4 regions of the Tistrella mobilis genome follow, and region 1 is predicted to be linked to each of the others. Evidence: riboswitches for the same ligand, from Rfam matches in the RefSeq annotation. Region 1 holds a riboswitch; each other region holds the start of a gene.
What was found. Region 1 has a riboswitch for cobalamin ahead of P7L68_RS07190 (energy-coupling factor ABC transporter permease). Riboswitches for the same ligand answer to the same signal wherever they lie in the genome.

Region 1 (4,680 bases):
CCGCCGGCCACCATCTCCCAGCCGGTACCGAAGGCGGCGTAGACGGCATCCAGCACATGGCTCAGCCGTTCCGGCAGATCCTGCGGCTCGGGCAGCTCAAAGCCGATGCCGGCGCTCCGGATCCGCGCCTTGGCCCTGACCAGCCGCTGCCCCATGGTGGCCGGTGCCACCAGAAAGGCCGATCCGATCCGGGCGGCATCCAGCCCCAGCACCGCCTGCAGCATCAACGGCGCGCGCATCTCGGAGGCGATCGCGGGATGGGCGCAGACGAACAGCAGGGCCAGGCGGTCGTCGGGCAGGGGGCGCGCCGCCATCGCCGCCTCCTCCGCCTCCCCCGCCAGCAGGGTCAGGGCCGGTTCGGCCGCCCGGCGCACGGCCCCGTGGCGCAGGGCATGGGTGATCCGGCGGCGGGCGACCGTGGCGAGCCAGGCCTCCGGCTCCCGCGGCACACCCTGCCGGGGCCAGAGGTCCAGCGCGATCCGGAAAGCATCGGCCACGGCATCCTCTGCCGCGGCGAGGTCGCGGAACCGCGCGGCCAGGAAGGCGACGAGGCGGGCACGGGACTGCCGTGCCGCCGCCTCGACCGCCCTGTGTGCCACGTCGGGGCCGGTCACGCCCCGCCTCCGGGTTCCTGCATCGGCGGCATCACCGGCCGCAGCTCTACGGCCCCCTGTGCGGCCGCCGGGCAACGCGCCGCCCAGTCGAGTGCCGTGTCCAGATCCGGCACGTCGATCACGAAATAGCCGGCGAGCTTTTCCTTGGTGTCGGCGAAGGGGCCATCCTGAACCTGGCGGCGCCCGTCCGTGATCCGCACCGTGGTCGCCGTTTCGGGCGGCAGCAATCCGTGGCCGTCCTGGACGATGCCGGCAGCCTGGATCGCCTGGACATAGGCACCCCAGCCCCCCCAATAGGCGTCGGCCTCGGCCGGATCCTGCTGCTTCGCCAGGGCCTCCGCGGTCTCGTAGATCACCATCATATACTGCATTGGTCGCATCCCTCATCTGTGGACGGCGCGCCCTGCCCGCACCCCGCGGGCTGCTCTCCCCCGTCCGGAATGATGAGCCCCGGGCAACGACGATTTCGACAGCGCCGTTGCGCTGCCCGACAAAAATTTCCGGAGAGAATATCCGGCGCCGATCCCGTCTTCCGGCCGGCGACTTGACACCCGATGCAACCAGGGATCAGAATCACACCCCATGAAGGTCCGCCTTTCGCTCCGGATGGGGGAGGGCGGTGTAAAAGGGAACATGGGTACGGGTGCAATGCGCCCGGGAGCCATGGCTGCCCCCGCAACTGTAGGCGGAGAGTTTGTCGCCCGCCCGGGACTTATGGTTTCGGGCTCTCAGGCCACTGGGCAACCGGGAAGGCCGGCGACGGATGGTGACCCGCAAGCCAGGAAACCTGCCTTCACATCTGACAGGGCCACTCTCCGAACGGGGTGTTCGGATGGGGGCGGGGTCCCCGGAACCTGCCGGGATTTCTCCGAAGGCCTTGCCGCACGTGGCCAACGCCTTCGGAGGATCGGCCCTTGCATATTATGGAAGGCTATCTGCCGGCGACCCATGCCGCCCTCTGGGCGGCGGTCTCGGCACCCTTCGTCATTCACGGAGCCCGCCGGATCACCCGGCTGGTCCGCGAAACACCGGAAGTGAAGCTTCTGCTGGCGGCATCCGGTGCCTATGTTTTCGTGCTCTCGGCGCTGAAACTGCCATCCGTCACCGGCAGCTGTTCACATCCGACCGGGACAGGGCTGGCCGCAACCCTGTTCGGCCCCACGGTCACCGCCGTGCTCGGCACCATCGTGCTGCTGTTCCAGGCTTTGCTGCTTGCCCATGGCGGGCTCACCACCCTTGGCGCCAACGTCTTTTCCATGGCGATCGCAGGACCTTTCGTTGCCTGGGGGCTGTTCCACGGCCTCACCCGCATGGGGGCCGGGGCGGCGCTCGCGATCTTCGTGGCGGCGACACTGGGTGATCTTGCGACCTATGTGGTGACCTCGCTGCAGCTGGCGCTCGCCTTCCCCGATCCGGCCGGCGGCATCGCCGGGGCGGCATCGAAGTTCCTGGGTATTTTCGCCCTCACCCAGGTGCCGCTCGCGATCAGCGAGGGGCTGCTGACCGTGGTGGTGTTCAACATGCTCGGCCGCTACAGCCGCTCGGAACTGAAGGCGCTGGATCTGTTCCGCGGGCGGGTGGCGTCATGATGAAGCGCAATCTGATCCTGCTTGCCCTGGTCGTGATGCTGGCCATCGCACCGCTGCTGATCCACCCGCCCGGCACCGTGGAGTTCGCCGGAGCGGACGGTCAGGCCGAGCTGGTGATCGGCGAGATCGCACCCGACTACGAACCCTGGTTCCAGCCGCTTTGGGAACCGCCGAGCGGTGAGATCGAAAGCCTGCTCTTCGCCCTTCAGGCGGCGATCGGCGCCGGGCTGCTCGGCTATTATTTCGGCCTGCGCCGCGGCCGCCGCGATGCGGACCCGGCCGCGGACGATACTGCCGCGGCGCGCGCCGACAGGCCCCGCGCCTGATGCGGGCCATCGATCGTGCCGCGCAGACCAATCGCTGGCGCAGACGACCGGCTGCCGAAAAGGCCCTGATCTTCATCGGGCTGATGCTGGTCTCGCTGGTCGTGGCCGGCTGGATCGGCCAGATCGTGATCCTGCTGCTGGTCCTCTGCCTGGTGCTGGGGGCAGCACGGGTGGGGCTGCGGGATGTGCGTGCTGCGGCCGTGATGCCGGCCGGCTTCATCCTGGCCGGCACCGCCGTACAGATGATCACGCTTCACTGGGCAGGCGGGCCCGTGGTCGGCATCGCCGATCCCGACATGCTGTCCGCTGCCGCCTTCACCGGGCTGAGGAGCGTCACCTGTGTCGCCTGCCTGATCGGGCTTGCGCTCACCACGCCGCTCACCTCGCTGCTCCAGATGATTCAGCGTCGCGGACTCGCCCCCGACATCTCGGATCTGGCGATGATGATGTTCCGCATCGTGTGGCTGGTGCTGGACTGTCTGGAGACGGGGCAGCGTGCCCAGGCGGCCCGGCTGGGGCATGCCGGCTGGGGCCGGCAGATCCGATCGGGGGGCCGGCTGCTCGCCGGGCTTCTGCCGCGGGTGCTGGATCGGGCGCAGCGGATGAATGCCGGGCTTGCCGTGCGGGGCTATGACGGCCGGCTGCGCTTTGCCGGTGCCGAGGCGGTTGCCGCCCCGGCCCGGCTTGCCCTGCTCGCGGGCGGCCTTGTCTTTGCCGCAGCCGGCGCGGCCTGGATCGGCTGATGCTCGAAGCTCGGGATCTGGTTCATCACTATCCGGGCGGCGTCACGGCGCTCGATCATGTCGATCTGGTGATTCCGGCCGGCGGACGCCTGGCTATCCTGGGCGCCAATGGTGCCGGCAAGTCGACCCTGCTGCTGGCGCTGGCGGGCGCGATCCGCACCGATCGGGGGCAGGTGATCCTCGACGGCAGCCCGGTCACTCATGACCGCAAGGGATTGACCCGGCTCCGGCATCGGGTCGGTCTGGTGTTCCAGGATCCCGACGACCAGCTCTTTGCCGCAACCGTCGCCGAGGATGTAAGCTTCGGTCCGCTCAATCTTGGCCTGACCATGGCCGAGGCCCGGGGCCGTACGGCAGAGGCGCTGGATATGATGGGCGTTGCCCATCTCGCCGATCGTGCCACTCATATGCTGAGCTTCGGCCAACGCAAGCGGGTCGCCATCGCCGGGCTGCTGGCCATGCGGCCCGGTATCCTGCTGCTCGACGAGCCGACGGCGGGGCTCGATCCGGCCGGCGTCGATGAACTGATGCAGCGGCTGGATGCGGTGGCCGGCACCGGCACGGCCGTGGTCATCGCCACCCACGACATGGACCTGGCCAATGGCTGGGCCGATCGTATTGCCGTGTTCGGCCGCGGGCAGATCGTCCTCGACGGGCCGCCCGAGGCGGTTTTTGAGGATGAGGCGCTGCTGGCGGCGCTGGGGCTGCGCCTGCCGATGCTCCGCCGCCTGGCCGGCGAACTGGCAGCCCGCGGGCTGCTGAAGGCCGGCCCCCTGCCGCGGCGGCTGGAGGATCTGGTGGCCGCCTTGCCGGGGCACCGGTAAAGCGGCCCTAATGGCCGCCTGCGGCCTTCAACCGGCGGTGAAGCGTGGCGCGATGGATGCCGAGCAGACGTGCGGCGGCGCTGATATTGCCGCCGGTCCCGGCCAGGGCGCGGAAGACCGCGTCATCGGTGAGGGCACGCAGTGAGGCGGGGGCGGCCGGCGCAGCTGCCGGAGCGGCCGGAGAGGATGGTGCGGGCGAGGGTGGGGCGGCCTCGGCTGCTGCTTCGGCCTCTCCCAGGATTTCCTGCGGCAGGTCGGTCGCCTCGATGACCGCCCCGTCATCCGCCAGGGCGACCAGCGTGCGCAACAGGTTGGCGAGTTCCCTCAGATTGCCGGGCCAGCGGTGGCCGATCAGCCTTTGGCGCGCCTCGTCCGACAGCCGGATGGCCCGTGCGGCGGCGCCGGTGGCGGCGAAGACGGCATCCACGATCCCATCCAGCGGCTGACGGTCGCGCAGCGGCGTCAGGGTCACCGACAGGTGATTCAGCCGGTAATAGAGGTCGCTGCGGAAGCGCCCTTCGGCCACGGCTGTCTTCAGGTCCTGATGGGTGGCGGCGACCAGTCGGAAATCGACCTTGACCGGC
Region 2 (4,680 bases), 1.7 Mb from region 1:
TCGACGGTGATCTGCGGGGCTGCGAACCCTGCCAGCGCCCGGGTCTCCGCCTCGGGCCAGAGCCGGAGACAGATGCCCTCGGCGACACGGCCGGCGCGGCCGCGGCGCTGCTCGGCCTCGGCGCGCGACACCCGCATCGTCTCCAGCCGGCTCATGCCGGTCGAGGGGTCGAAACGCGGCCTCCGGGCGAAGCCGCCATCGATGACCACCCGCACGCCCTCGATCGTCAGGCTGGTCTCGGCGATCGCGGTCGCCAGCACCACCTTGCGGCGCCCGGGCAGCGACGGCCGGATCGCCCGGTCCTGCGCCTCGGCGGTCAACTCGCCCGCCAGCGGCAGGATGTCGACCGCAGGGCCGCCGGCGCCGGCCAGCAGTTCGGCCGTGCGCGCAATTTCTCCGGCGCCCGGCAGGAAGGCCAGGATGTCGCCCGGCTCCGCCGACAGCATCCGTCGCACCGCGCCCGCCATCGCAGGGGCCAGGTCGCGCAGCTCCGGCCGGCGGTCGTCATGGATCACCGTCACAGGGAACATCCGGCCCTCGGCCCGCAGCCGCTCCGCCCCGCCGATCAGCGCCGCCACCCGTTCGGCATCCAGGGTCGCCGACATGGCGATGAGGCGGAGATCCGGGCGCAGCGCCTGTTTCGCTTCCAGCGCCAGCGCCAGGCCCAGATCGCCGTCCAGGCTGCGCTCGTGGATTTCATCGAAGATCACCGCGGCCACACCCTGAAGCTCGGGATCGCCCTGGATGCGGCGGGTGAAGATGCCCTCGGTCACCACCTCGATCCGGGTCCGGGGCCCGACCTTCTGGTCCAGCCGGACCCGGTAGCCCACCGTCTCTCCCACCGCCTCGCCCAGCATCGCGGCCATGCGCGCCGCCGAGGCGCGGGCCGCCAGCCGGCGCGGCTCCAGCATCAGGATACGCCCCTCCGCGGCCCAGGGCGCGTCCAGCAGCATCAGCGGCACCGCGGTGGTCTTGCCGGCGCCGGGCGGCGCCTCGATCACCAGATCGCGGCCGCAGTGGAGGGCCTCGCGGATCGGGCGGGCAAGCTCCGCCACGGGCAGGGACCGGATCGCGCGGGCGATCCGGTCGGGCAGTGAGAGATCAGGCAGGGGCGCGTCCGGCGTCAAGACAGCTTCAGTCTTCCAGGAAGAAGTCGATGGTGGTCACCACCCGCACGGTTTTGGTCACCTGCCGGTTCTCGGGCATGTTCGGGATGTCGGTGGCGGGCAGGATCTGGAACAGGCCCTGAGAGGCGTTGCGGATTGCGCCCACATGGCTGCCGCTGTCGGTCGCGAACTGCGCCGCACCGTCGCGGGCATTGGCGGTCGCCTCGGCGATCATCCCGGGCTTCAGGTCGTTGAGCCTGGTGAAGATATAGGACGGGCCGCTGCCCCAGGCGCCCATCTCGTTGGACAGCACCACACCGGCCTCGACCAGATCGCCCACCTTCTGCGAGGCCGCCTCCACCTTGTCGACATCGGTGGTCCGCACCGACACCGTCTGCGCCACGATATAGCGCACCTCGACCGGGCCCGAGCGATAGAGCTGCGCGTTCTGGTCGGTCACCTCCAGGCTCAGCATCTCGATCGTATCGGCCGGCAGGCCGGCATCGGTGAAGAAGCGCTTCACCGTCTCGGTATCGCGCTTCAGCTGGCCCAGCACCTCGTTCAGATCGTTGCCCGAGGCGACATAGCGCAGCGACCAGACCGCCAGATCGGCCTTCACCTCGCGCTCGGCCAGGCCTTTCACCTGGACGGTGCGGTTGCCGAGCCGCGCCTCGACCACACCCTGGCCGACCAGCCAGCCGCCTGCGGCGATGCCCACCGCGATCACCGCGGCACCGGCCAGTCCCAGAACGTCCATACGCATCGGCAGATCTCCTGCGCAGAAATTCGGCCCCGCGGGTGTTGCGGACAGCCGTCGTCCCTCCTGCGCCGGAGCCTGCGACGCGGCGCGGCCGGCGTCAAGCGCGGCAGCGACACCATACCGACACGGGGTGGCCCCATCCGGCCGGCCTGACATCACCCGCTCACAGCCCGGCCCGGCTTCATCATCATCTACCAGTATTCGAAGACCAAACCTCACATTATTATGCCACAGCGCAGCACCTAACAATTTTCGCCCAAGTTCCCAGATCATTGAGGAAGGCAAGAGAACTTGCCGGATCGCCGAACACAGGAGTAATTGACCATGTTCAAGTCCATGCGCGGCACGACCTCGGCTCTTGCGATCCTCATCGGTCTGGGTGCCGTCCCCCTCGCGGCCGGCAGCGCACTGGCACAGGCCACCTCGCCGGGCGCGGCCCCTGCGGAACAGCAGGCCCCTGCCGGCAGCGGTATGGGCTCGGGCGGCAGTATGGGTTCGGGCAGCGGCGCCGCAGCCCCGTCGGGCGCCATGCCTGCGACCCCGCCGGCCGGCGGTGGCGACAGCGCCGAGGCCGAGGATCCGCAGCCGGCGGATACCCTGCTGTCGAACGACACCGTCGTACGGACCCCGGATGGTGATGAAGTGGCCGAACTTCAGGGCGTGATCTTCGGCACCGACGGCCAGATCACCCATGCGGTGCTCGCCTATGGCGGCGTGCTGGGCTTCGGCGCCAAGGAAGTCATGGTGCCCTGGGATCAGTTGAAGGCCGAGCCGGCCGAGCAGGCCCTGATCGCCTCGGTGACGCCCGAGCAGCTGGAGCAGATGCCCGCCTTCAAATCGCAGGAGGCCGTCAAGAGCGACGCCGACGCGGCCACCGGCGCCCAGCCGATGAGCACCACCCCGGCGCCGACCACCGCCCCCTCGGGCGGCTGATCCAGGCCGGACATGACCAACGACCATGACTGACTGACGACGGTCTTCCCCTGGACCATCGACGTTTCCTCCCGAACGTCTCCCTGCCTGATCACTTCGGGCGCCATCCTCCCCCCGCGGGGATGGCGCCCTTTTTTCGTGCCGCTTGCCCGGCCGTGCCCCGATCTCTATGGTGCCGGGCGACGGTGCCGGGCGGCCTTTCCCTGAAAGGACGCCGGCGAAGAGGGAATGCGGTGCGGCGCCCGGGCGCCCAGGCCGCAGCTGTACCCGCAACTGTAGGCGGTGAGCCCGCTCCCATTTCAGCCACTGGCGGTATTCCGCCGGGAAGGCCGGGGGTACGGGCCTGGACCCGCAAGCCAGGAGACCTGCCGTCGCCACCCCGCGTATCGCGCGGTCGTCGGGCGGGCATGACCGGCGGCAGGGACATCCGGGCAGGATCCGGCCATCCCGTTCGCGTCGGTGCGCCAGCCATCGCGGGACAACGCCAGACCCATGACCGACGCCGTCCGCCTGCTTCTGCTCGGCACCGCCCTTGCCGCCGCCGCCAATGCCGTACCTGCCTTCGCCGCAGACGAGGAAGACCGTCAGAGCCTGACGCCTCTGGTCGTGACGGCCACCCGCACGGCGGTCGACCCCGCTACCCTTGGCAGCTCGGTAACGGTGATCGACGGCGACGAACTGCGCCGCGCCGGTACCGTCTTCGTGGTCGATGCGCTCCGCCGGGCGCCCGGCGTGTCGTTCAGCCGCACCGGCGGCCCGGGGGCCGCCACCAATCTGCGCCTGCGCGGCACCGATGACAGCCAGACCAAGATCCTGATCGACGGCGTGGAGGTGAACGACCCGGCCAGCGCCAGCGGCGCCTTCGACCTCGGCCGGCTGCTGGCCGATGACGTCGACCGGATCGAGGTGCTGCGCGGCCCGCAAAGCGCGCTCTACGGCGCCGATGCAATGGGTGGCGTGGTCAACATCGTCACCCGCCGCGGCCTGCGCAATGGCGGCACCGGCGTCGAGGGCGACGCCTCGGCGGAATACGGCGCCTATCGCAGCCGGCGGCATTCGGCGGCGCTGCGCGGTGCCGGCGCGCGTTGGGACGGCGCCGTCTCGATCGTCGACTTCCGCACCGAGGGGTTCTCACGCCTGGAAGGCGGGCGGGAGGATGACGGTTTCACCGGTACCCAGATCGGCCTCAGCGGCGGGCTGGCCCTGAGCGATCAGATCGCGATCGAGGCCACCGGCACGGCCGCCCGCACCTCGGCCGATTTCGACCCCGCACGCAAGCCCGAGGCACCGGGCGAGAACGAGGCCGACAGCCTGAGCGGCCGGGTTGCCGCCATCGCCACCCTGTTCGACGGCCGGGTCGAGAACCGCACCACCCTCTCGGGCTCGCGGCTCGACCGCAGCTCCAAGGATCCGACCTCGCGTTTTTCGGTCCGCACCGATTTCGACGGGCGGCGCACGGGCATCGAAAACCAGACCGACATCACCGTCGACGGCCATGACGACGTGGCCACCATCGGCCTCTCGCGGGAGCACGAGGCCGCCTCGATCGGTGATGCGAAGGCGGCCGGCGATCCGGTGGTCAACACGCTTTCGGCCGATGCCGACACCACCGCGATCTTCGGCCAGTACCGCGCCGGGCTGTGGGACCAGCTCTATCTGACCGCCGGCCTGCGCCGTGACGACCATTCGGCCTTCGGCGCCGATACCACCTGGCGCTTCACCGGCGCCTGGATCGTGCCCGGCACCGGCACCACGCTGCGTGGCAGCTGGGGCACCGGCTCCAAGGCACCGTCGCTCTACCAGCTCTATCACCCGACCTATGGCGATGCGGATCTGGAGGTGGAGAAGAGCCGCGGCTGGGACGTGGGTATCGAACAGCGC
Region 3 (4,680 bases), 2.2 Mb from region 1:
GCATCGAGCGCCCGTCCCAGCCGGGCAAGAATCACCAGACCGACTGCCACCGGTGGCACTGCCAGCCAGACATGATTCATACTGCGATCACTGAGCGATCCCATCAACCAAAAGACGATTTCAAGCGCGGCATAGGGTGATGGGGCGAGGTTGAGGGCGAGGGCGGTCAGTGCTGCGGCAAAGCTGCCGATGGCGACACCGGTGAGGATGAGTGCAGTGGTGCCGGCCCCCCGCGCAGCGATGACGGCCAGAATCAGTGTGGCGGCGAGAGCCCCGGCGATGCCGCCGAGAGGGAGCGCCAGCGACCAGGCAGCAGCCGCACCACTGTAGAAGGCCGCCACTGCGCCGAGCCCGGCCGAAGCCGAAACCCCAACCACTCCGGGGTCGGCCAGCGGGTTGCGCAGCAACCCCTGCAGCGCAGCCCCGGACATGGCAAGCCCGGCCCCCAGTACGATGGCGAGGATCGCACGGGGCAGGCGCAGCTGGACCAGGATCAGGGCGTCCAGCGTGTCGTGGCCGTGGACGAGATCTGCGACGGCCCGGCCGAGATCGAGCCCGTCCGGCCCTGCCGCTACGGAGGCCGCCGAAAGGATGATGGTAAGTACGACGAGCGCCGCCGAAAGCCGCCCTGCGGTCAGGCTCATGGCTGTGATCCTTGGGGGCGGTTCAGAACGGAACGACGGGCGGCTGAAAGCCGGGCCACCGCCTCCGCAACCCAAGGGCCCGGGCAGACCCAGAGGGCGGCTGGCAGGCTTGCAATGGTGACGCCGGCCGCCCTGGCCCGGAAGGCCGGATGATCGAGGACCTCGCGGGCCAGTGCCGGCGGCGCATCGCCGTCTGAATCAAGAACCAGCAGATCGGGTTTCAGGCGCAACAGCCGTTCCAGACCGATCCGGCCGTCACCGTCGACGGGCGCGCCGGGGGCGAGGTTGCGCAGACCGGCTGCCGCCAGGATCTCGTCCTGCAGGGTTCCCGCTCCGGCGACGCCACCGCCGGGCCTCAATACCACCACCCCCGGCTGCCGGCCATTCCTCGCATCATCATTGCCCGCATCATGGGCGGCCTCGGCAAGCATGCGATCCATGGTCGTCAGCATCGCCTGGCCTGCGGCCGGATTGCCCACGGCCGCCGCGAGGCTGGTGACCTGGGAGCGGATGCCGGCGAGGCTGGTTGCTTCGTCGAGCAGCAGCACCGGAATGCCGGCCCGTTGCAACATCTGGGTGGTGGTCAGCGTCGTGTAGCGGCCGGCAACGACGAGGTCGGGGGCGAGCCGGGCAATCTCTTCTGCCCGTCCGTGATTGAGCACCAGCCCGCCGGCCGCTGCCGGATCGAGTGCTGCCGGCCCTGCGGCCAGCCATGTGACAGAGACCAGCCGTCCGGCCGGGGCGAGACGCAGCAGCAGCTCGTCGGCGCAGAGGTTCATCGACACGATGCGTTGTGGCCCGTCCCCGGCGGATGCCGGGGACGGTGCTGCCAGGAACAGGCCGGCCAGGCAGAATGCGAGGCGCCGTTTTTGCATAAGCTCAGAACCGCATGCGCAGGCCGGCATATGCCGCACGTCCGCGTGAGCCGTATCCAAGAACTTCTTGATATTCCTCGTCAAAAAGATTGTCGATCCGGCCGAACACTTCGACGGTGTCGGTAAGATCGTAGGCCGCCGTCAGATTGACGAGGGTATATTCATCCAGCGTGACCGGGTGCGGCACGTAGTTGGTGTCGTAGGCCCAGTCCTTTTGCTCTCCATTGTAGATCACCGCGATGCCCGCTCGGGCACGGTCGTCGAGGAAACGCGTCGTCAGATCGGCGCTGGCAATATGCGGTGCGCGGCGAACCAGCTCCTCGCCTTTGGAATCCTCGCCGTCGGTATAGGTGTAGGTCAGCCGCAGATCCATCCAGCTAAGCGGGCGGATGGTCATCGAGGCCTCCACGCCGTTGATGCGTGACGTGCCGGGCAGATTGATCGACGAGCTGCCGCTGCCCTGGATCAGGTTTTCGATATCCTGTCGGAACCATCCCAGATCGACCACCAGCCTGCCGTCGAGGAAGCTGTGTTCGATACCGGCATCCCAGCCTGTCGCCTCTTCAGGCTTGAGATCGGGATTCCCTCTATAAGTATTTGTATAACCATAGAGTTCGAACAGGGTCGGGTTCTTGATGCCGGTGCCGTAGGAGGTGCGGAGCTTCGTGTCGGTTCCAGGGATCAGCCAAGCCGCGGTCACCCGCCAGCTGTGCTGGTCGTCGAACAGGCCGTTCCGATCGTAACGGCCGGCGGCGGACAGGAAGAGCTGGTCGTACAGGCCGAGGCGGTATTCGCCGGCGAATCCGGTGGATTCGTAGTCGTGTTTGACGATCGAGCCCGGTGCCCAGGAGCTCCAGGTTCGGGCGTTTTCGCGCTCATGATCCAGACCGGCGCTCAGGTCGTGGCGGATGGCGCCGGTCTCGAAGCCATAATCGGTCTGATAATCTGCCTTCAGCCTCCGGCCCAGATAGGTGCTGGTTATGCGGTCGCCGTCGCGGTAGTCGCGGTCGTGTTCGGTACTGGCGAGGCCGATCTTGTGCCGCCATCGGCCATCCGCCAGGGCGTAGCGCGCCTCACCACGCAGGAAGGTCTGAGTGCCGGTGGTCAGGTCGTCGGTATCATCCTGTGGCAGGGTGTTATAGGCATCGGTGTCGGTGCGATACCGCACGGTCCTGCCAACCAGCGCGAACTCCAGATCCTCCGCCGGCCGCCAGCCAAATTTGGCAAAGGCCGAACGGTTGCGATAACCGTCCTTCTCCGGGTTACCGGCGCCTTCGTCGGCGGATGAGATCCCGTCGGTGCGAAAGCTCTGGGCCGAGACCAGGGCGTCGAAGCTCCGGTCGCCATAGGAAACGGTACCAACCGCCTCCCGGGTGTCGAAACTGCCGGCCTCGGTGCGCAGGCTGCCCGAGAGCGGGCCGTCCCCGCGCTTCGTCGTGATGTCGATGACGCCACCCACGGCATCCGACCCGTAAAGCGCACTCTGTGGTCCGCGCAGCACCTCGATCCGCTCGATCTCGTAGGCGAGCAGATGGCCGAAATCGAAGTCCGAGCCGCCCGAGGGATCGGAGACTTCGATGCCGTCGATGCGCACCAGCGTCTGGTTGCCTTCCGAACCGCGGATGCGGATCTGCGACAAGCCACCGACCGATCCGGTGCGGCTGACCGCGAGGCCCGGTACCAGGCGCAGGGCATCATCGACCTGGCGTATCTGCAACGCCTCGATCTGGTCGGCCGTGATGACGGTAACGGCGCTGCCGACGGTTTCGATCGGCACCGGGCTGCGGGCAGCGGAAACCGAGAGCGGGGCGAGGCGGGTGACGTCTTCGCTGTCCGTTTCTTCGGCCGAGGCGACGGCCAGAGGGGAAAGGACGATCAGCGGCAGGGTCAGGCCGGCACGAAGCAGACGGCGTGACCGGTTGCGGGCAGGCGGGCGATTGGTGGACACGGAATACTCGACCTCGTTCGACTGCATCATGCGGTCACTGCGAACGAGGCCGGCAGGGGCGGCTGGTCAGGGCGGGAAGGGGGATAGCCTTGAGGGGCTATGGGGTCTTCATGCCGCGCCGCCACCGCTTGCAGAACCCATCGGTACACCCCGCCCGACGTGCTCGCCCGTGACCGCGAATGACGGCAGGTCTCCTGGCTCACGGGTCGTCGCACCACCGTCACCTTCCCGGCCCCCGTCGGAGCCAGTGGTTTTCGAGACGGGGCACTCTCCGCTCACAGTTGCGGGGGCAGCTGCGGAATTGCCGGACTATGCTACCGGCGCACCGCATTCCCTTTTCATCCCGCGGAACGACCGCAGGACACCGTCAGTGGCGACATCCTGCCGCGGAGATCGCCTTTCTGGCAAGGCCCATGTGACACCATCGTGTCATTTGCCGGGCAGACGGCCGAGCAGACGATCCCCCCAGGCCGCGGGCAGGGCGGCAAGCAGCCAGCAGAGTGCGGCCAGCTGCCAGGGAAAAGCGATGCGCGCCCGGTTGCGGTCGAGCCCGCGGCGGATGAGTCGTGCGGCGGTATCCGCATCCATCAGGAAAGGCATCGGGAAGCGGTTGCGCTCAGTCATCGGTGTGCGCACGAATCCCGGGCAAACGACTGAAATTCTGAGCCCGCCATGGGCCAGGCGCGGGCGCAGCCCTTCACCCCAGGCCTTCACGGCGGCCTTGGAGGCGGCATAGGCCGGGGCGCCCGGCTGGCCGCGATAACCGGCGAGGCTGGCCACGATCGCGATGGCGCCCCGGCCACGGCCGAGCATGGCATCGGCTGCGGGCAGGACCGTGTTCACCACGCCGTCGACATTGACCGCAAAGATCGCCCGCGTGACCCCGGCCGAGACGGCGCCGCCGCTACCGGTTTCGTTACCCGAGATGCCGGCGTTGGCGATGACCAGGTCGATGGGCGCGCGCGCCTCGGCCGCCGTCACCCAGGCTGCCGTTGCGGCGGCATCGGTGACGTCGAACTGCGCCACATCGACAATGGCACCGCGGCTGCGTGCCGCCGTCGCCGTCGTCTCCAGCCGGCCGGTATCGCGGCCATGGAGCGAGAGGCGGATGCCCGGCCCGGCATATTCCATCGCCAGGGCAGCGCCCAGGCCGCTGGAGGCGCCGGTGATGGCAATATGGCGTGGGGCGGGGGATGCGCTCATGGGACGCGGC
Region 4 (4,680 bases), 190 kb from region 1:
CGTCGCCGGGGATCACCACCAATGCCACGGCGCGGCTGCGGGCAAGCGCCGTCAGCCGCTCCAGCCCATAGGCCCAATAGGCGGCACCGCCCAGCAGGCGCACGATCACCAGCCGGGCACGGGCCAGCGTGCGATCGACCCAGAGATCGACCGACATCGGGTGCTTCAGCCGCTGAAGATTGACCAGCCGAAGCTCGGGCGCATCGGCGCCCAGCCGCGCCTTCGCGGCCGAGAGGCAGGCGAGTTCGGTATCCGCAGCCGTCACCACGACCATCTCGGCCGGGCTCTGGCGGAGGTCGATGGCCTCGTCGCCATCGTCGATCCGGCCGGGTTCGGCTGCGAGCAGATGCATGACGCCCGCGCCCTCAGCTCGCCGGTCGGCCGCCGAGGGCTTCGGCGACCGCGGCCGGATCCAGCCCCTGGGCGCCGATCACCACCAGGCGCGAGCGGCGCGCCTCGCCCGGCTGCCAGGGCCGGTCGAACTGCTGCTGCAACCGCGGGCCGACGCCCTGAACCAGCAGGCGCATGGCCTTGCCCGGCACGGCCACGAAACCCTTCACCCGGTAGATCGGATGCGCTTCGACCGCGGCCCCGATGCGGCCCGGCAGGGCCTCGTGATCGACGCCTTCCGGCAGCTCGACCACGAAGCTCGTGAAGGCGTCATGGCCGTGCTCTTCCTCGCTTTCGCCGTCGTGATGGCTGGGGCGGGCGGCGAGATCGTCCTCGACCGCCGCCCCCAGACCCAGCAGCACGGCCGGGTCGACCAGGCCGCGCGCCGCTTCAATCACCCGGGTGGCGGGGCGGAGTTCGGGCGCGATCGCAGCGCGGGCCCGGGCCATGCCTGCGGCATCGAGCATGTCGGCCTTGGTCACCACCACCATATCGGCGCAGGCCAGCTGATCCTCGAACAGCTCGTCGACCTCGGCCTCGTGGTCCAGGGTCTGATCGGCGGCGCGCTGGCGATCCAGCGCCTCGGGATCATTGGCGACCCGGCCCTCGGCCAGGGCGGCGCCGTCGACCACCGCGATCACGCCATCGACGGTCGCCCGGGTCTTCACTCCCGGCCAGGCGAAGGCCTGGACCAGCGGCTTGGGCAGCGCCAGGCCGCTGGTTTCGATGATGATGTGATCGGGCCGCGGCTCGCGGGCGAGCAGGGCCTCCATGGTCGGCAGGAAGTCGTCGGCGACGGTGCAGCAGATGCAACCATTCGCAAGTTCAATAACGTTCTCATCCGGGCACGTATCAATTCCGCAACCCTTGAGCAGATCGCCATCGATGCCGACATCGCCGAATTCGTTGACGATCAGGGCCAGACGACGCCCGCCGGCGTTCTCGATCAGATGCCGGATCAGCGTGGTCTTGCCCGCGCCGAGAAAGCCGGTGACGATCGTCGCAGGTATTTTCGCCCGGGTGCTCATGCGCGCCTCGCGTTGGTTCGGTTCGATCGCGGCAACGGTAGAGGTCGAATGGCCGCGCCGTCAATCCACTCTCTGAGCCCCGGTCCGGGCTGCGAAATCACGTTGCGCGCGCCGGATCGGGCCGCTAGCATCGTGCCCGCACGTGGTGCCACCCCGATCCAGGCGGAGGGGGTGGAGAATTGGGAAAGCGGTACGCGGAAGGCTCATAGCCCCGCAAAGCCGCTGCTGCCCCCGCAACGGTATGGAAGCTTAAGGCCGTCGAAACCACTGGGTCGGAAGACCTGGGAAGGGACGGCCCCCGGCCCGGATTTCCGGTCCGGCTTCCGAGCCCGGATACCAGCCCGTGACATGACCGGCAGGCCGCGGTGGGCGGTGAGCGCTGATCCAGGGGGTCTCCCTCGGGCCTGTGTTTCCCAAGGTCCGTATGCCGGCTGCCGGCCGCCCCCGTTCCGGATCCGTTTGCAGACCAGTTAGCTGCGGTCGCTGTCCCGTTCCGTCGACGAGGATGCGACCCTGTTTATGCGTTTTCCCCTATGGATCCAAGGGCTTGCAACCCTGCCACCACTTCTCGCCACCAGCCTTGCAGGGGCGGCGGAAACCCGTCTCGACCCGCTGTCGGTGGAAGCGCCGGGCATCGAAGAGACGGCAACCTCCGACCTCGCCCGCCTGGGCTGGGAAATGGAGGTGGTGACCCGCGCCCAGATCGAGCGCGCCGGCCCCTCGGCCGATGTCACCCGGGTGCTGCAGCGCTATGTGCCGGGGCTGTATGTCGCGCCCAAGAACGGCCCCTTCGACTACGCGACCTATTCGCTGCGCGGCTCGCGATCGGCCGACATCCTGATCCTGCTCGACGGGGTCCGGCTCAACAACCGGCTCTATGGCGGGCTCTACATCGACACGATTTCGACCGCCGCGATCGAGCGGATCGAGGTGGTGAAGGGCGCCCAGGGGCTGATCTTCGGCACCGAGGCGGTTGCCGGCGTGATCAACATCGTCACCCGCCGGGTGACCGGCAACGATCCTGAGGGGGCCATTTCCGGCGGCCTCGCCACCGACGGCGCCCGCCATCTCGACGGCCGGGTTGGTCACCGCTTCCCGAACGCGCCCGGCGCCCTGGATCTGATGGTCTTCGGCTCCCACGACCAGAGCAACGGCTACATCCCCTATCGCAGTGAGGACATCGAGGCCACGGTCAGCGACCGCCGCCGGTCCTATCGCGTCGCCAATCTGGGCTTTCGCGCCACGCAGCATCTGGGCGATACCGCACGCGCGGATCTGTTCTATCAATACGCCGCCGGCAAGCTGGATTTCGCCAAACCCTATGCCAACCGCGACGTCTTCAACGACCGTACCCAGCACATCGCCACCGCCAGCTTCGAGCATGCGCCGAGCGCGGCCTTCGACTATGCGCTCCGCGCCCATCTGAACGTCTGGGACACGGACTATACCCGCATCCACAATCTGGAGGGCGGCGGCACGACCACGGTCAATGACGGCGACTATTGGGGCTTTAAGGATTACGGGCTGAAGGCTCAGGGCCGCTGGCGCTTCGCCGGACAGGAACTGCTCTTCGGCGCCGACAGCCAGTTCTACCGCGGTGCCGACGATGTGCTGGTGATCGGCAGGCAGACGGGCGAGGCCTATGGGCTGTTCACCCAGCTCCGGCCGCATCTGGATGCCCTGCCCGAGACCGATCTGTCGATCGGCACCCGCTACAACTGGACGGCCGACGGTGCCGAGGCGCTGGTCTGGTCGGCCAGCATCCGCCAGGGCTTCGGCCCGGCCTTCGTCCGGGCACTTGCCGGCACATCCTTCCGCCTGCCCACCGCCGAGCAGCTCTATGCCAACGACGATTGCTGCGCCAAGGGCAATCCCGGCCTCGACCCCGAGACCAGCCGCGAGGTTGAACTGGGCGGCGGCATCGAATTCGATCTTGGCCGGGATGCCCGCATCACCATCGAGGCGACCGCCTTCCGGCGGGAGATCGACGACATGATCGGTGACGACGGTGAGCGCTTCATCAACATCTCCGAAGGCGTGCTCTCCGAAGGTGTCGAACTGGAGGTGGGGCTCGATTTCGCCCGCGGCTGGTCGACCGGCGCCGGCGCCACCTTCGTCTCGACCGAGCGCCGGGACACCGGGGCACAGATCGACAACATTCCGACCCGCCACGGTTTCGTCCGGATCGGCTATGAGACGCCGGATGACAGCCTGGGCTTCGCGCCCGGCGACAGCTGGGGGGCCGATCTTTACGCCCGTCATGTCGGCCATGTCCGTGCCCGCGATGTCGCCTATGGGGATTATGTCGTCTTCGATGCCTCGGGCTTCTATGCCTTCGGCCCCAAAGGCGCCCACCGGCTGACCCTGACGGTGGAAAACCTGTTCGACCAGGACTATGCCACCGCGCGCGCCGGCACCAGCACGTCCGGCCGCTATGTCGATCAGCTGGGCCGGCCGCTCACCGCAGAACTGCGCTATGGCTACAGTTTCTGACATGCCGGCCAATGCCGCCCCACCGGACGTGATCCTTCTGCTGGTCCGCCGCGGCTATGGCAGCCCGCGGCGGCTGGAGGCACTGCGCGCGGCCGTGGCGGCGCACCTGGCCGACGAGACCGGCTTTTCAGGACCGGTGGTGCTGGCCTTTGCCGAACTTGCGGTCCCGTCGGTCGCGGGCGCGCTGGAGGCGCTCGACGGCCAGGGCCGGGTCCGGGTGCTGGTGGTCGACCTCGTCGTGCCGGCGGATATGAGCCTGCGCGGCTGGCTGCCCGGTGCACTGCACGACTGGGCCAACCGCCGGGAGGTTACGCTCGACATCGCCTTCTCGGATCCGGTCGATGGCGATCCGGCCTTCGTCTCGGCCGTGGTCTCGCGCATCACGGCCGGTCCGGTGGAAGACGTGCGCCAAAGCCCCGCCACCGACAGCCGGCCCTCCTGGAACGACCCGCCGGACCATGCTTTCCATCTCTTCGCCTGCGACGGGCCGCGCTGTGCCCACCGCGGATCGGGTGCCGTCTGGACGGCGATGCTCGATGCGCTGGAAGAGGCGGGGCTGCGCGGCAAAACGGCGGATCGGGTGATGGTCACCCGCACCCGCTGCCTCTATCCCTGCAATCGCGGGCCGGTGGCGACGATCCATCCGGGCGGCTTTTGGTATGCAGTGCCCGATGCCGGCGCCGCCCGGCGGATCGCCACGGAACATCTGAGGGACGGCCGGCCGGTGGCCGATCTGCTGTTCCGGGAGGGGCGGGATTGACGCGGCTGG

Region 2: linked by a shared signal. The riboswitch ahead of P7L68_RS14780 (TonB-dependent receptor plug domain-containing protein) and the one ahead of P7L68_RS07190 (energy-coupling factor ABC transporter permease) in region 1 are both predicted to bind cobalamin.
Region 3: linked by a shared signal. The riboswitch ahead of P7L68_RS17100 (TonB-dependent receptor plug domain-containing protein) and the one ahead of P7L68_RS07190 (energy-coupling factor ABC transporter permease) in region 1 are both predicted to bind cobalamin.
Region 4: linked by a shared signal. The riboswitch ahead of P7L68_RS08040 (TonB-dependent receptor plug domain-containing protein) and the one ahead of P7L68_RS07190 (energy-coupling factor ABC transporter permease) in region 1 are both predicted to bind cobalamin.

Annotation. Positions count from the first base shown of each region.
Region 1 is NZ_CP121017.1:303,521-308,200, forward strand. Features, by position in the region: gene P7L68_RS07180 (RNA polymerase sigma factor) at 1-614, opposite strand, end outside; gene P7L68_RS07185 (YciI family protein) at 611-985, opposite strand; cobalamin riboswitch at 1,184-1,424, shown strand; gene P7L68_RS07190 (energy-coupling factor ABC transporter permease) at 1,529-2,203, shown strand; gene P7L68_RS07195 (energy-coupling factor ABC transporter substrate-binding protein) at 2,200-2,529, shown strand; gene P7L68_RS07200 (CbiQ family ECF transporter T component) at 2,529-3,272, shown strand; gene P7L68_RS07205 (energy-coupling factor ABC transporter ATP-binding protein) at 3,272-4,096, shown strand; gene P7L68_RS07210 (sigma-54-dependent Fis family transcriptional regulator) at 4,104-4,680, opposite strand, start outside.
Region 2 is NZ_CP121017.1:1,983,196-1,987,875, reverse strand. Features, by position in the region: gene hrpB (ATP-dependent helicase HrpB) at 1-1,127, opposite strand, end outside; gene P7L68_RS14790 (SIMPL domain-containing protein) at 1,135-1,869, opposite strand; gene P7L68_RS14785 (PRC-barrel domain-containing protein) at 2,191-2,799, shown strand; cobalamin riboswitch at 2,966-3,187, shown strand; gene P7L68_RS14780 (TonB-dependent receptor plug domain-containing protein) at 3,292-4,680, shown strand, end outside.
Region 3 is NZ_CP121017.1:2,485,096-2,489,775, reverse strand. Features, by position in the region: gene P7L68_RS17110 (FecCD family ABC transporter permease) at 1-644, opposite strand, end outside; gene P7L68_RS17105 (ABC transporter substrate-binding protein) at 641-1,423, opposite strand; gene P7L68_RS17100 (TonB-dependent receptor plug domain-containing protein) at 1,524-3,296, opposite strand; cobalamin riboswitch at 3,634-3,851, opposite strand; gene P7L68_RS17095 (SDR family NAD(P)-dependent oxidoreductase) at 3,897-4,670, opposite strand.
Region 4 is NZ_CP121017.1:490,830-495,509, reverse strand. Features, by position in the region: gene cobN (cobaltochelatase subunit CobN) at 1-352, opposite strand, end outside; gene cobW (cobalamin biosynthesis protein CobW) at 366-1,418, opposite strand; cobalamin riboswitch at 1,545-1,777, shown strand; gene P7L68_RS08040 (TonB-dependent receptor plug domain-containing protein) at 1,938-3,911, shown strand; gene P7L68_RS08035 (ferredoxin) at 3,895-4,671, shown strand; gene P7L68_RS08030 (ABC transporter substrate-binding protein) at 4,668-4,680, shown strand, end outside.